2 regions of the Streptomyces sp. NBC_00286 genome follow, and region 2 is predicted to be linked to the other one. Evidence: riboswitches for the same ligand, from Rfam matches in the RefSeq annotation. Region 2 holds a riboswitch; the other holds the start of a gene.
What was found. A riboswitch is a leader RNA that binds a small molecule or an ion and turns the genes downstream of it on or off. The one in region 2 is predicted to bind cyclic di-AMP.
Positions count from the first base shown of each region.

Region 1 (7,456 bases), 4.6 Mb from region 2:
GCGGCTGCGCCTGGGGGACACCGCGCATGCGCTCGCGCCCGGCGACAGCGCGCACTTCGACTCGCTGACCCCGCACCGGATCGCCGCCGCGGACCGGGACGGTGCCGAACTGCTCTTCGTGCACACCCTGTTGCAGAGCCCTACGGCAGCGCTGTGCCTCGGTCCGACGACTCCAGGAGCGACTTCATGAGGGACATGGAAGAGAAGTTCCCGCGTGCTCTGTGGGTGCGGCTCATCATTTACGTGGCCGTCGGGCACCTCTTCGCGGCCTTCATCTATCTGCTGTTCACGCTGGGCGCCCAGAACCAGTAGGCAGTTGGGGAGGCGTCGAGGCAGCTGACGGACGGTGAGCTTATTGTCGGGCGGTCAGTCGAGGAAGCGTTCCCGGAGTCGCTCCCGCGTCTTCGGGGTTACGTGCAGGCCCTGTTCCAGGTAGGTGTCGACGTCGCCCCAGGTGTCCTCGATCGTTTCGAACGCCGCCGCGAGGTATTCGGCGCGGGCGTCGAAGAGCGGGCTGAGGAGTTCCATGACCTCGGGGGAGTAGGCCGCGGCCGCGGAGCCGCTGCGGCGCACTTTGTAGCGGCGGTGGGGGGCGTTCGACTTCAGGTAGTCCGTGACGATGGCCTCGCGCTCGACGCCGAGGGCGAGGAGCGTGATGGCGATGGACAGGCCCGCGCGGTCCTTGCCCGCCGCGCAGTGCATCAGTGCGGGCACGCTGTCCTCGGCCATCGCGTGCAGCACCTGTGAGTGCTCGGGAGTGCGCTCCTTGATGATCGAGCGGTAGGACGCGATCATCCGGTTCGCCGCCTTGCCGTCCGCGAGGATCTTGCGCAGCTGGTCCAGATCGCCGTCGCGGACCATCGTCCAGAACTCGGCACCGTGGGCCGGATCGGTCAGCGGCAGGTTCACATTCCGCACGCCCGGCAGCTCTACGTCCGGGCCCTCCAGCTTCTTGTCCGCGTCATTGCGGAAGTCGAAGATCGTGTGCAGGCCCAGCGAGGCGAGGAACGCGGCGTCCTCCTCGGTCGCGTGCGCGAGATGGCCGCTGCGGAACAGCAGTCCGGGCGCCAGGCGTCGGCCGTCCTCGGTCGGCAGGCCGCCCACATCGCGGAAGTTGCGAACTCCGGTCAGCTCGGGCTCGGTCGACGGGACCTGCTGCGTCACGGGGGCTCCTCCCAGTCGGCGGCCGACGCTGCTGTCGGCGGGGCGCGCTCTCGACCATACGACATGCATTCGTGGGCCAATCAGTTGTCCACAGGCGGTGCCGGTCGGTTGTCCACAGGCGGTGCTGGCGAGGCTCGAGCGCCTGCGATGATGTTGTGCTTGAGCGAGCTTGTTCGGATCTGTGAGGACTTGATGGTGGAGATCGGCAAAGACGGTCGTACGTGGCTGCTTTCGGGGCGCACGAGCAGTTATGCCCTGCGGCTCACGGACCAGGACGAGCTGCTGCATCTGCACTGGGGGCCGCGCATCGCGCTCGCGGACGCAGAGGCACTGGCCGCCGGTCCCGAGCCGAAGTACTGGCCCTTCGAAGCCCCGCTCGACGGGCACGAGGAGTACCCGGTCGAGGGCGGCCCCCGCTTCGTACGGCCTGCGCTGTCCGTGCGGACGGACGAGCGGCGCGGCACGGAGTGGCGCTTCGAGGCGTACGAAGTGGATGAATCCGACGGATCGGAGGGGGGCGAACTGCGGCTGCGGTTCTCCGACTCCGGGCTCGGCGTCACGCTGCACTACCGGATGCGCCCCGCCACCGACGTCGTCGAGCGCTGGGTGACCCTCGCCAACGAAGGGCCCGCCCTGGAGGTCCTGCGGGCCGACTCCGCGACCTGGACGCTGCCGGAGCGCGAGGGCTGGCGGCTGTCGCAGCTGCACGGGCGCTGGGCGGCCGAGTCCCAACTCGTACGAACGGACCTCACCTACGGCGAGAAGGTCATCGGCAGCCGACGCGGGCACACCGGGCACCAGCATCTGCCCTGGGTCGCCCTGGACGTCGAGGGCGCGGCGACCGAGGAGCACGGCGAGGTGTACGGGTGCGCGCTCGCCTGGTCCGGTTCATGGCGGATCGCCGTGGCCCAACTCCCGGACGCGCGCGTGCAGATCACCGGCGGCGCCGGGTACGACGACTCCGGCCTGGTGCGGCTGGAGCCGGGGGAGAGCTTTGTCACGCCGGTCTTCGCGGGGCTGTGGAGCGATGGCGGCTTCGGCGGGGCGAGCCGGGCCTGGCACGCGTACCAGCGGGCGTATGTGATCCCGGACGCGGACCAGGACCGGCCCGTGCTCTACAACTCCTGGGAGGCCACGGAGTTCGACATCTCCGAGGAGCAGCAGCGGGCACTCGCCCGGCGGGCCGCGGCGATGGGCGTGGAGCTGTTCGTGGTCGACGACGGCTGGTTCGGGAAGCGCACCAGCGACCGGGCCGGGCTCGGGGACTGGACACCCAACCCCGACCGCTTCCCGGCCGGGCTCAAGCCCCTCGCCGACGACGTGCACGCCCTGGGCATGCAGTTCGGGATCTGGGTCGAGCCGGAAATGGTCAATGCGGACAGCGAGTTGTATCGGGCGCATCCCGAATGGATTCAGTACCAACCGGGGCGAAAGAAGACAGAGCTGCGCAATCAGCTCGTACTGAACGTCGCGCGCGAGGACGTGCAGGAGTACCTGTGGGAGCAACTGCACGGTCTGCTCTCCAGTGCCCCCATCGACTATGTGAAGTGGGACTTCAACCGCTGCTTCACGGACGCCGGCTGGCCCGGGGAGGCGTATCCGCAGCGGCTGTGGGTCGACCATGTGCACGCTCTGTACAGCCTGCTGGACCGGCTGCGGGCCGCGCACCCCGGTGTCGCCTTCGAGTCCTGCTCCGGCGGTGGCGGCCGCATCGACCTCGGCGTCATGTCGCGTACGGACCAGGTGTGGACCTCGGACAACACCGATCCGCTCGACCGGCTCGCCATCCAGCACGGTTTCAGTCACATCCACCCGGCGCGGGTCATGGCCGCCTGGGTCACCGACAGCCCCAACAAGCAGCTCAACGGGCGCGTGAGTTCGCTGCGCTTCCGCTTTGTGAGCTCCATGGCCGGAGTGCTCGGGGTCGGTGGCGACCTGGCCGAGTGGAGTGACGAAGAACTCGCCGAGGCGCGGGACTGGGTGGCGCTCTACAAGGAGATCCGGCCCGTCGTGAGCCGCGGCGACCTCTACCGACTGCGGGCGCCGCAGGGCGGGCTGAGCGCCGTGCAGTACGTCCATGAGGACCAGGTCGTCGTCCTCGCCTGGCTCCAGGCTCAGCATTACGGCGAGCCCGTGGCGCCCGTACGACTGCGAGGGCTCGACCCGGCGGCGACGTACGAATGCCCCGAAACGGGCGAAGTGTACAGAGGGGCCGTCTTGTTGCATCACGGACTGCGGACCGGTCTGCGCGGGGACCTTGATGCGGCAGTTTTCCGTCTGCGTCGCATCTGAGAGTTGTGTCCGTATTGGAGTACCTTCATTCCAACTCGCTCTGGAATAGGCACTCCTGAATCCATGATGCGTGAGCAGCGTCATATTCGTGACGGTCTGCTGTCGCCATGTTCACGTAATTCAAGCGCGTTTACAGGGGATTTCAGGAAAGCCGGAGAGCGGTGATTCACGGAGCGTGACGGCGATTTCGGTCAAGGATCAAGAGAATGGGGCACATAGGCAACCCAAAGCTTGTCCCTGCGCGTCTTAGTCGCTTACGTTCACGACCAATCCAGGCGGACGCCTAATCCTGCCGCCGTCTGGAATCCGCACACCGATCCGTACACGGCAGGAGCGGGGGACCCACAGGTACAGCGCCTGTTCCGGTCTCCGGAACAGGCTTGGGGTAAAGCCGCGCGAAAGCGCGGCCGGGCATCTCCAGCTCGCACCCGACAGCTCACCTCGCAGGCGCCGGAGAGGAATTCGCCATGCCCGCGAAGGGTAAGCACCGCCGCCCGAAGTCCGCGCGTTTCACCCGCTCGATCGCCGTTGCCTCAACAGGCGGCGCCGCTCTGGCACTCCCTTTGCTGGGAGCAGTCGGCGCACAGGCCGCAACTCCGCAGAGCGCGCCCGCGTCTGTTTCCAACAAGGCCGAATCTGTTTCCCAGAAGGCCCTTGAGTCTGCTCCGGTCGCCGCTCAGAAGAAGGCCGCGACCAGGACGTACGAAGTAAAGACGGGCGATTCTCTCTCGAAGATCGCCAACGCCCAGAATGTCAGCGGTGGCTGGAAGAAGCTCTACGCCGACAATCGTCAGGTCGTCGGCAGTGACCCCGGGCTCATCCACCCGGGCCAGAAGCTGACGATCGGCAAGAAGGCCGCCGCGCCTTCCGCTGCCAACGAGGCCAAGGCTCCCCAGGCGGCCGAGGCCCCCAAGGCGGCCGCGGCCCCCCAGGCGTCCGCGAAGAAGGCCGAGCCCGCCAAGGCCGCTGAGGCACCCAGCAGTTCGAGCGGCTTCACCATGCCGGTCGACGGTGCCACCGTCAGCACCCCGTACCGGATGTCGGGCGGCATGTGGTCCAGCGGCTACCACACCGGCGTCGACTTCGCCGCCGCGACCGGCACTTCGCTCAAGGCCGTGGGCGCGGGCACCGTCGTCTCCGCCGGCTGGGGCGGCGCGTACGGCAACCAGGTCGTCATCAAGCTCAACGACGGCCACTACGCCCAGTACGCCCACCTTTCCTCCCTTTCCGTCTCGCAGGGGCAGTCCGTGACCGCCGGTCAGCAGATCGGCCTCTCCGGCGCGACCGGCAACGTCACCGGGCCGCACCTGCACTTCGAGATCCGCACCACGCCGGACTACGGCTCGGACGTGGACCCGATGGCGTTCCTGCGCTCGCACGGCGTCTCTGCCTGACGTCACCTGAGCGCCGCCGAGGGCGGATCGCGTCTCCCTCTCGGCCGAAGGCCGGACCCCTGATCCCCGGGTCCGGCCTTCGGCTTGTTCCGGGGGTCGACAGAGGTGGTGGGCGGACGTCAAGATCTGCGGGCAAGCGCTTTCTTCTCCGCCCCTGACGCCTGCCAAGGAGACGCTTCATGACGACCCGCAGAGCCTTCGGAGCCCTGGCGGCCGGTGCCGCCCTCGCGGCCCTGGCCCCCGCGCACACAGCGAGCGCACATGCCGCGAGCGCGTCGGTGCGCCACCGCCGGGGACGGCTCATCGCCCGCGACGACTTCCGGCACGGGCTGGGGCAGTGGGCAACGGAGTTGCAGGACGGAGGCAGGGTCACCGCCTCCCGCGGGGTCATGGAGATCGATGTGCCGAGCGGCGCCACGGTCTGGTTCAAGCGGAAGCTCTCGGGGCCGTACGTCATCGAGTACACGGCCACACCGGTCTCCGCGGGCGGTGTCAACGACCGGGTGTCGGACCTCAACAACTTCTGGAACGCCGTCGACGTCCGCTCCCCGGACGACCTCTTCGCCACGCAGCGCGGCGGCGCCCTCGACGAGTACGACCACCTCAAGACGTACTACTCGGGCTACGGCGCCAACTACAACACGACCACGCGGCTGCGCCGTTACGTCGGGCGGGCGGGTGTCCGGCCGCTGATCTACGACTACACCGAGCCCCTGCTCGTGGCGAACCGGCCCCATCGCGTCCGGATCGTCTCGCACGGTTCGACCGTCCAGTGGTGGAACAACGGGCGGCTCGTCTTCGACTACGTCGACCAGGATCCGTACGCGAGCGGGCACTTCGCGTTCCGGACCGTATGGAGCCATTTCCGGATCACGGACTTCCGGGTGTGGGAGCTCTGTATTCCGAGTTGACCGGGACTTTACGCGTGGCTTATCTCACCGTCCGTCAACCCTTTCCTACGGTCGCGTAGCTCACATCGAAAGGTGAATCATGGCTCGATGTGGCAGACGATTCGAAGAATGACAGCAGATCAGTGATCGGGTCGTACGTGGCGGTGGGGGACAGCTTCACCGAGGGCGTCGGCGACCCCGGGCCCGACGGGGCGTTCGTCGGCTGGGCCGACCGGTTCGCGGTACTGCTCGCCGACCGGCGCGCTGAGGGCGACTTCGACTACACGAACCTTGCCGTGCGCGGGAAGTTGCTCGACCAGATCGTCGAGGACCAGCTTTCGCGGGCCATCGAGTTGGGGCCGGACCTCGTTTCCTTTTCGGCGGGCGGTAACGACATCCTTCGGCCGGGGACCGATCCCGACGAGGTCGCTGCTCGCTTTGAGGGTGCCGTTGCCGAACTTACGTCGGCTGTCGGGACGGTGCTGGTGACGACCGGCTTCGATACTCGGGGTGTGCCGGTGCTCAGGCACTTGCGGGGCAAGATCGCTACGTACAACGGGCATGTGCGGGCGATTGCTGATCGGTACGGGTGTCCTGTGCTCGACCTTTGGTCGCTGAAGACGATTCAGGATCGGCGGGCATGGGACGACGACCGGCTGCATCTGTCGCCGGAGGGGCATACGCGGGTTGCGCTGCGCGCGGGGCAGGTGCTTGGGCTGGCGGTGCCTGCGGATCCGGAGCAGCCGTGGCCGCCGTTGCCGCCTCGGGGCACGCTTGAGGTTCGGCGGGATGACATTCACTGGGCTCGGGAGTATCTGGTGCCGTGGATTGGGCGGAGGCTTCGAGGGGAGTCGTCGGGGGACCGGGTGGTGGCGAAGGGGAGTTTGTCGCCGGACGACATCAAGTCCCGCATGCGGTCCGCTGTTTGAGGGTTCCTTTCCCCAGCCCCGCCCCTTCCCGAAGCTGGGGGCTGCGCCCCCACACCCCCCTTGCCTCTGGCTGGTGGGCTGCCTCCGGCGGGTGGGTGGGTTCGTGGGGTGCTTCCGGCGGGTGGGGTGCCTACCGGGGTGGGGGTGACAGTCGTGTCGCGGCTGCGGGTTCGTTGGGGCTGGTCGCGCCCCGCGGCGGAGCCGCAAATTGACACAGCCCCGCGCCCCTGAAGGGGCGCCCCTGGAGCCGTCCGCTAGCAGGCTCACCAGCCATCACCCTCACCAGGCACCATGCTCGCCATCCACCCTGCTGACCAGCCACCGCGTGCCCGCACCCCCAACTACCCGCAGCTTTCCGCCGGGGGGAGGGGACGTGGGCCGGTGCGTCCTATGCCCGTCGCTTAGCTTCGGTCTGGGCACACCAGAACCCTGTGGAAGCAAGGGGCCGTATGCCCTGTTGGCGACGGGCTGACGCACCGGCCCGCGGCCCCGCACCCACCACGCACCCAAGGGGCGCGGGGAACTGCGCGATCAACCACAACGCACCCGCAGACGAAAACGAAACCCAACCGCCCAACCGCCGGAGGTACCCCGCAGCCGACAACGAACCCAATCGCCCTACTGGCGGAGGCCAAGCTCGTGGGCCAAGGCCTCGTCCGCCCACTGTTGCGTCCGGGCGCGCGACACCGCTCCGTCGTACGCCGTCACCTGGACGGCCAAGCCGTCAAGGAGCGCCGTGAGACGCAAGGCCGTGTCCATGGGAGACGGGCAGTGGAACTCCCCGGCA
Region 1 is NZ_CP108054.1:1,343,362-1,350,817, reverse strand. Features, by position in the region: gene OHT21_RS06245 (helix-turn-helix domain-containing protein) at 1-190, shown strand, start outside; gene OHT21_RS06240 (DUF6126 family protein) at 187-312, shown strand; gene OHT21_RS06235 (tyrosine-protein phosphatase) at 367-1,164, opposite strand; gene OHT21_RS06230 (alpha-galactosidase) at 1,357-3,456, shown strand; cyclic di-AMP (ydaO/yuaA leader) riboswitch at 3,758-3,919, shown strand; gene OHT21_RS06225 (M23 family metallopeptidase) at 3,924-4,850, shown strand; gene OHT21_RS06220 (DUF6250 domain-containing protein) at 5,030-5,761, shown strand; gene OHT21_RS06215 (SGNH/GDSL hydrolase family protein) at 5,884-6,669, shown strand; gene OHT21_RS06210 (TetR/AcrR family transcriptional regulator) at 7,288-7,456, opposite strand, start outside.
Region 1: linked by a shared signal. The riboswitch ahead of OHT21_RS06225 (M23 family metallopeptidase) and the one ahead of OHT21_RS27375 (transglycosylase SLT domain-containing protein) in region 2 are both predicted to bind cyclic di-AMP.

Region 2 (7,456 bases):
TGGTAGAGGTCCGCGGTCACCTTGCGCGCCGAGCGGATGAGCAGCGACTTGTCGAGCCGGCCGCGCTTGCGTCCGGCCAACTGGTCGGCGCCGGACGGGTCGTCGGCGAGCGTACCGACGACACGGGCGCCGGTCTGCGCGGCCACCAGCATGTCGTTGACCTGGTGGACGAGCTTGGCGGAGTCGCCCGGGTCGGCGATGAGGATGACGCCGATGAGCGGGGTCGCGAGGGAGGCCGCGCCGCGGGCGCCGCCGTGCAGCTTGGCGGTGAGGGCGGCGGCCCGGTCGCGTACGCGCGCGATGGCCTCCGGCTCGGTGCGGGAGATGAGGAGGACGAGGGCCGCCTGCGAGAACATCTCGACGGCGGGGGTGTCCCCCGCGACCCGGCCGCAGTCGGCGATGACGTCGGCGGGCGCGTTCGGCGAGTCGGCAAGGTGAGCGAAGGCCCGGCCGAGGGTCGGCCACAGCCCGGCGAGCCCGGCGGCCTGCTCGGCGTTCCCGAGCCCGACGAGCACCTCGAGTCCACCGCTCAACGGCTGTACGTGGTCCCAGAGTTGATCCGGTACGAGCCCTCGGCGCGCGGTGGCGGCGATGGACAGCATGCCGGTGTTGGGGTTCAGCGGACCGCCGTGCGCGGCGGCACTGCGGTACACCAGGTCACCGCCGGCCGGATCGGTCTCCGCCAGCAGAGCCCGGCGGGGCCAGACCGCGGCGAGGGCGACGGCGGCCGTGGTGACGCCGGGGGAACCCTTGTCGGCGGCGAGAGCGATGAGCGCCATGTCTCTTGTTGTCTCTCTCGCCCTTAGTTGCCGGGCACGAGGACGACGGCGACCTCGCCTGCGGCGGCGGCCTGGGTGAGGGCGGGGACGTCGTCCTGGTCTACGAGCACCGTGACCGAGATGTTGCCGGTGCTGATGGTGGCGTCGTCGCCGCTGCTCTTTGTATTCACGCGCGCGTTGTCGACGAGGAGGGTGTCGGTGCCTGTGGCGGTGCCGCCGGACGAGTTGTTGTCGGAGTTGGAGCCGGTGCTGGTCTTGCTGGCGCGGTAGGCGGCGACGATATCGCCGGGCTTGATGTTGGACGGGTACTGGCCCTCCTTGAGGGCGAGGCCTACAGAGGCCTTGCCTGCGGGGAGGGAGGACTTCGCCCCGAACATCTGGCCGACGACGACAGTGCCCGCGTAGATGGGCGACTTGGCCTTGAGGGTCTTCAGGGTCTCGCGCTGCTCCCAGCGGACGTACTTGATGCTGGAGTCTTCCGCGACCAGGACGGAGGTGATGTTGCTGTCGTCGACGGCCTCGCCGGCCTGGAGGGTCTTCGTCACCTGGATGACCTCGACACGATCCCCGGCCCGCAGCACGAGCATCGTCGCCCCCAGCGCTCCGACCAGGATGAGCAGCACGGCGAGAGCGGCGAGTGCCGGTTTGCGCTCGCGAGGTGGCGTGGGAAGACGCTCACCCATGGCCGGCTGAGCCGGCGCCGCGGAACGGTTGTTACCCGCCCCCGTACGCTCTTGGATCTTCACGCAACCGCTCCCCGTACACCCAAGAAGGTTTCCGTCATTTGGGACACTCCATTCGGCATCGGGCGTACCGCCCGACCTGGCCGAATAACCAGCGACTTGAGTGCTGGAATGAGTGTCAAGTCATCGCACCGTATCAGGGGCGCATAAGCCCCTCAAGGCGCGCCAACGATCGCGAACCTCACAGGACTCGACGTTATCCACGCGCAACGTAGGCCGGTTGGTTCCCCGTTGAGTACGGGCCTTCCTGAGCAGGTTCTGCTGTGCGAGCGCGAACGGCGTGACGTCCGCGAGACACGTGATCGTCATGCGGAGGCCACCGTTCCTGCACGAACTACTCACGAGTCAAGGAGAGGGCGGTGTGGGCCGCGGGATGACCTTCCAGGTCGGAGGGTGCACCGTGACTGCGCCCTCGCACCTCCGGTGACGGTGAGTGTTCAGCCTTGTTGACAGCGTGAGGGGCGGTACCCCAGGATCTGTTGACCGCGTTCCCGCTTCGAGATCGAGCGGGTCCGCGCACGGGGAACGTCGTCTGCCCGACGAGCAGTTGGGCCTTTCCTGGTGCAACTCCGGTGGCTTGCAGCCCCGTAGAGCACCGGCATCGGAATCGGCACCTCCGACCGCGTAGCGCTGTGTGGCTGTGCCGCGGCTGTGGCTGTCGCTGTGGCTGTTCCGCGTTGTGGCCATGCCGCTGTGGTGCCGTGCCGTTGTGGCGCCGTACCGCTGTGCGGCCTGCGCGAGTAGATCCCCCCACAATCACAACACCCACAAGGAGCTTGTCTTGCTGCACCAGAAAACCGCCCTGCGCGTCGCCGCGCCCGTCGCCGTTCTCGCGCTCGCGCTGACGGCGTGCGGCGGCGGGGAGGACAAGGCCGACGCGAAGGAGCCCGCTACCAAGCCGGAGGCGGCGGCAACTCCGGCCGAGGCGGCCTCCGGTGGCGAGATGGCCACGGGCGAGAGCGCCGAGGGCAAGGTCGAGGAAGAGGACGGCAAGGTCACGTACGACATCACCGCCATGAAGGTGGACGTCGGCACCGAGGCCGAGGCCCAGGAACTGGTGCAGGACAAGGCGGAGGCCAAGGGCATGGTGCTCGCGGTCGCGCACCTCAAGTTCACGCACAAGGGCGGCCCGGCCCTGACGTCCGACTCCGACGCGGCCGACGGCACCAGCATCTGGGCGGACGGCAAGCGGGGCGCCCTGCTCATCGGCGCCGCCGACGACGCGCCCGGCTGCGAGGACCCGTACGACGTCGAGAGCTGGAAGACGGGCGAGAGCCACACCTTCTGCGACTCGTACCTGATCCCGGCGAACGCCAAGGAGATGGAGGTCCGCTGGGCGGAGGAGGACGGGGAACCGTTCATCTGGAAGTTCCCCGGCCAGTAGGGCAGTTGCTTCCACCGGCAGCCATCGATAAGGAAAGGAAGAGGAATGAAGAGATCCGCTGCCCTGACCGCCGGCGCCCTCTCCATAGCCGTACTCACCGGCCTGACCGCCTGCGGAGGCGGTGACTCGGAGACGGACGCGGCCGCCGCCGACACGCCCAAGCCGACCCCGACGGGGCCGAGCCCGGCCGAGCGGCTCGCGAAGCTCGCGATCACCAAGGCGGACGTCCCCGGCTACAACGTTGAGAAGAGCAGCGAGGAGTACCTCTTCGCCAAGTCCCAGGACGAGGTCACCCTCGACAAGAAGGTGTGCGCCCCACTGGCGTACGCGATGAGCCAACTCCCCGTCGGCGAGGCGCAGGCCGACCTCAATCGAGTGGCTTCGAAGAACGTCAACAGCCACACGTATGTCACGCTCAACGCCTACGAGGCCGGCAAGGCGGAGTCCGCCATGGCCGGCCTCACCAAGGCGGTGGACTCCTGCGGCACCGGCTTCACGGCCAAGGCGAAAAACAACACGAGCGCGTTCGACTCGGTTACGGCCGAGAAGGCGGACCCGGCGGGCGACGAGTCCCTGGCCTTCAAGGCCACGTTGACGTTCAGGGGCGTCACCCACACGGTCCACTCGGCAGCCGTACGCCGCGACGACGTGATCGCCGTCTACTACGCGGTGAACGGCTGGGCCATCGCGGACTCCAGGCCCAGCGACACCAAGGTCGCCTCCGTCGTGGCCAAGGCCCAGAACGCGAAGCTTGGTTGAGGGCTCCGGCCCCGGCCCCGGCCCCGGGTACCTGGCTGCCCGGGGCCGGACGCTTGCCGCTGATCATCCTTACGAGTGAGCCAACGGCATATTCCCGTCCGGCTTGACGTGCCGTCACTACCGTCCGTCACATGGTCAGCTCATCCCACGAGGCGATGCACCGCCTCTTCCAGGAGGACCCCGGCGCCTTCGCGCGGACCTTCCGGACCCTGGATCTCCCGTTTCCGGACCCGGTCGCGGTGTCCCTCATGCCCACTGATCTCACGGAGATCAAGCCACTGGAACGGCGCGTGGACACGCTCCTCAGGCTCGACACCGCCTCCGGCGAAAGCCATCTCCTGGTCGTCGAAGCCCAGGGCAAGAGAGACCCGAAGAAGCACGCAAGCTGGGCTTACCACATCGCCCACCTCTACGCGAAGTACCGCATCCCGCCCGTCTTGCTTGTCACCTGCCAGGACAAGGCCACCGCCGCCTGGGCCGCCGAACCCATCACGATCGGGCCCAGCCAGTGGCGCACTCTCACACTGCGTCCCCTCGTTCTGGGCCCGCACAACGTCCCCGCCATCACCGACCCGTCCACTGCGGCCCGCGACATCCCCCTGGCGACACTCTCCGCCATCACGCATGGCAAGGACGTCAACGCCGCTGCCATACTGAAAGCCCTGGCCGCCGCTCTGAAGACCGTCGACGAAGAGACCGCGAGGATCTTCGCCGAATTCACCGAACTCGGCCTCGGGACCGCCCCGGCCGCCAACACCTGGAGGCAATTGATGTCCGTCGACCTCTCCTTCTTCCGCTCGGAGACCTCCCAGCGCCTGCGCGCGGAAGGCCGCGTCGAGGGCCATGCCGAGGACATCCTGCTGATCCTGAGCGAGCGCGGCATCGAGGTCCCAGACGACGTACGCGCGCGCATCACGGACTGCACCGAAGTGGAAACCCTCCGAGCCTGGCTCAAGCGCTCCGTCACGGCCGCCACTGCCGAAGATCTGTTCGGGGACATGAAAGGCTGACGATCGACGGTGAATGCCCGGCCCATCACAGGGCCGGGCATTCACCCTGTCGCCGATCGGCCGACCCATGGGGTGCTCAGCTGATCCGGTGCCTAGGCCGCCCCACAGGTCCAGACACCCGATCAGTAAGGGCCGTTGACGTTGTCGATCGAGCCGTATCGGTCGGCGGCGTAGTTGCAGGCGGCCACGATGTTGGCGACCGGGTCGAAGGGGTCTGTCGACGTGCCGGGCACGTGGTAGGCCCTGAAGGTCGGGTCGATGGTCTGCAGGAGGCCCTTGGACGGGGTGCCGGCCGCGGCGTTGGAGTCCCAGTTGTTGATGGCCTGCGGATTGCCGGACGACTCGCGCATGACGTTGCGGTGGATGCCGTCGTACGAGCCCGGAATCCCGTTCTGGGCCATGATGTCGAGCGCTGCCTTGATCCAACCGTCGAGGTCGTTCGAGTACGTCTTCGCGGCGGCTTGCGTGGCAGCGGCGGGCGCCGTGGACTTGGCGGCGGCCGGGCTCGCGGCCGCCTTCTTCGTACCGACGGTCAGCGTGAGACCGGGCTTGATCAGCGACGGGTTGTTTCCGATGACCGCACGGTTGGCCTTGTACAGCCCCTGCCAACCACCGCTCGTGCCATGCTTCTTGGCGATCTTGGTCAAGGTGTCGCCCTTGGCCACCTTGTGCGTGACGAGCTCGACCTGCGGAACCGCGGCCTCAGCAACCTGCGTGACCTGCCCCGCCGGCTGGGCGGCGTGGGCACCGCTCACCGCCACGAACGGGAGGGCGAGCGCGACTCCACCCGTTCCTACGGGGACGAAGGCGCGGGCGATGCGGCTGACTCTCGTACGGCGGTGCTTACCTCGTGCGGGCATGACGAATTCCTCTCCGGCGCCTGCGAGGTGAGCTGTCGGGTTCGGGCGGGAGCTGCCCGGCCGCGCAGTGAGCGCGACTTCACCCCAAGCCGCTCCGGTTGCCCGGATCGGCGACTTACCTGGGTCCCCCGCTCCTGCCATAGCGCGTGGATGAATGGGGTTCCGGAGCGGCGGCAGGATTAGGCGTTCCGTCCGGATCGAGACGAGAACGTATGCGAGAGCACACACCCGAAACAAGCCTCGAAATCCCGGTGCGCCCCTTATGAACTCGCCAAAAGGAAGGGTAAATCGCCCGATTATTCCGGAACGCGACTCTCAACTTACGTTCTGCAAAGCAGAAGTTGTCGAGGCACCCCCTCAACGCCCAATCCACCCGAACGTGACTCATTTCACGCGATCAAGCGCCACTAAGCCTGAACAAAGCGGCAATGTAGGCAACTCGGGCATTGCGCCTTCCTGAGGGCCCGCCGGGGCTGGGCGTGAAGAACCCCTTGCCGGTCCGCCCCTCGGCACGTTGACAGGCGACTGTCGCCATGCTGCTATGAGGCGCTTCCCAGCCGGACCTGCGCCGCGTCGCACACCGCTCAGGCACCGGATCGACGGACACCTGACCGGGGGCGGGCCCCGAACAACCAGAGCGAGGACCCATGCCGCAGCGCGCCGCGACCATCGTCGGCGGCGGGATCGGCGGCCTCGCGGCGGCCATTGCCCTGCACCGCCGGGGCTGGCGCGTCGAAGTCCTGGAGCGTGCCCCGGAGTTCACCGAGATCGGCGCCGGCATCTCCCTGTGGCCGAACGCGCTGCACGCGCTTGAGGTGCTCGGCCTGGCCGACGCCGTCCGGGTACTCGGCGCCGTCGAGGCCGCAGGCGGCGTACGGGATCGCCGGGGCCGCTGGCTGTCCCGTACGGACAACGCGGAGCTGACGCGCCGCTTCGGCCAGCCCCTGGTGGTCCTGCACCGCGCGGACCTGTTGCGGGTGCTCACCGAGGCACTGCCCGCCGACAGCCTGCGGTCGGGCAGCGAGGTGTCCGCAGTCCGCGACGACGGCCACGGTCACGGTCACGGTCACGGCCTGGTCGTCCATCACCGCGAGGGTGAGTCCCGGCCCGACGTCGTGGTCGGCGCCGACGGGCTGCGCAGTGCGGTCCGCCGCGCCTTGTGGCCTGACGCGGCCGGCCCCCGGTACGCCGGTTACCCGGCCTGGCGCATGGTTACCGAGCCCCTCGCCGAGCCACCCTCCGAGGGCGCGGCGATCTGGGGCCGTGGGGAGAGGTTCGGCTACACGGCGCTGCCGGGCGGGCGGATGTACTGCTTCGCGACCGCGTCGCTGCCGGAGGCCGCGGCCTCCGGCTCGTCCTCGTCCTCGTCCTCGTCCGAGCACGCCGAACTGCTGCGCCGGTTCGGGTCCTGGCCGGATCCCGTCCCCGCCCTGTTGGCCGCCGTCCCCGCGGAGGCGGTGCTCCGGCACGACCTGTACGACCTGCCGCCGCTGCCCACCTTCGTACGCGGCCGGGTCGCGCTGCTGGGCGACGCGGCCCACGCCATGACCCCCAATCTGGGCCAGGGCGCGTGCCAGGCGCTGGAGGACGCGGTCACCCTCGCCCACTGCCTCGACGGCACCCCGGACGTGACCGCCGCACTCCGCTCGTACGACCTGCTGCGCCGTCCGCGAACCCAGGCCATCACGCGCCGCTCCGCCCGGCTCGGCGCAATCGGCCAGTTGTCGTGGCCGCCCGCGGTGCTGCTGCGCGACACGGCCGCCCGGCTGACCCCGACGCAAGCGACGCTGCGTTCGATGACGCCGGTGCTCGGCTGGACCGCGCCCGCCGACCCGGCGACCGCGACGCAGAGCGAGCGCAAGAGCGAGCGCAAGAGCAAGAGCGACTGATGCCGGACTGGACGTATCACCCGCTGCGCGGC
Region 2 is NZ_CP108054.1:5,932,944-5,940,399, reverse strand. Features, by position in the region: gene OHT21_RS27400 (hypothetical protein) at 1-779, opposite strand, end outside; gene OHT21_RS27395 (hypothetical protein) at 803-1,525, opposite strand; gene OHT21_RS27390 (hypothetical protein) at 2,304-2,906, shown strand; gene OHT21_RS27385 (hypothetical protein) at 2,952-3,665, shown strand; gene OHT21_RS27380 (hypothetical protein) at 3,797-4,675, shown strand; gene OHT21_RS27375 (transglycosylase SLT domain-containing protein) at 4,798-5,535, opposite strand; cyclic di-AMP (ydaO/yuaA leader) riboswitch at 5,540-5,690, opposite strand; gene OHT21_RS27370 (FAD-dependent monooxygenase) at 6,183-7,424, shown strand; gene OHT21_RS27365 (hypothetical protein) at 7,424-7,456, shown strand, end outside.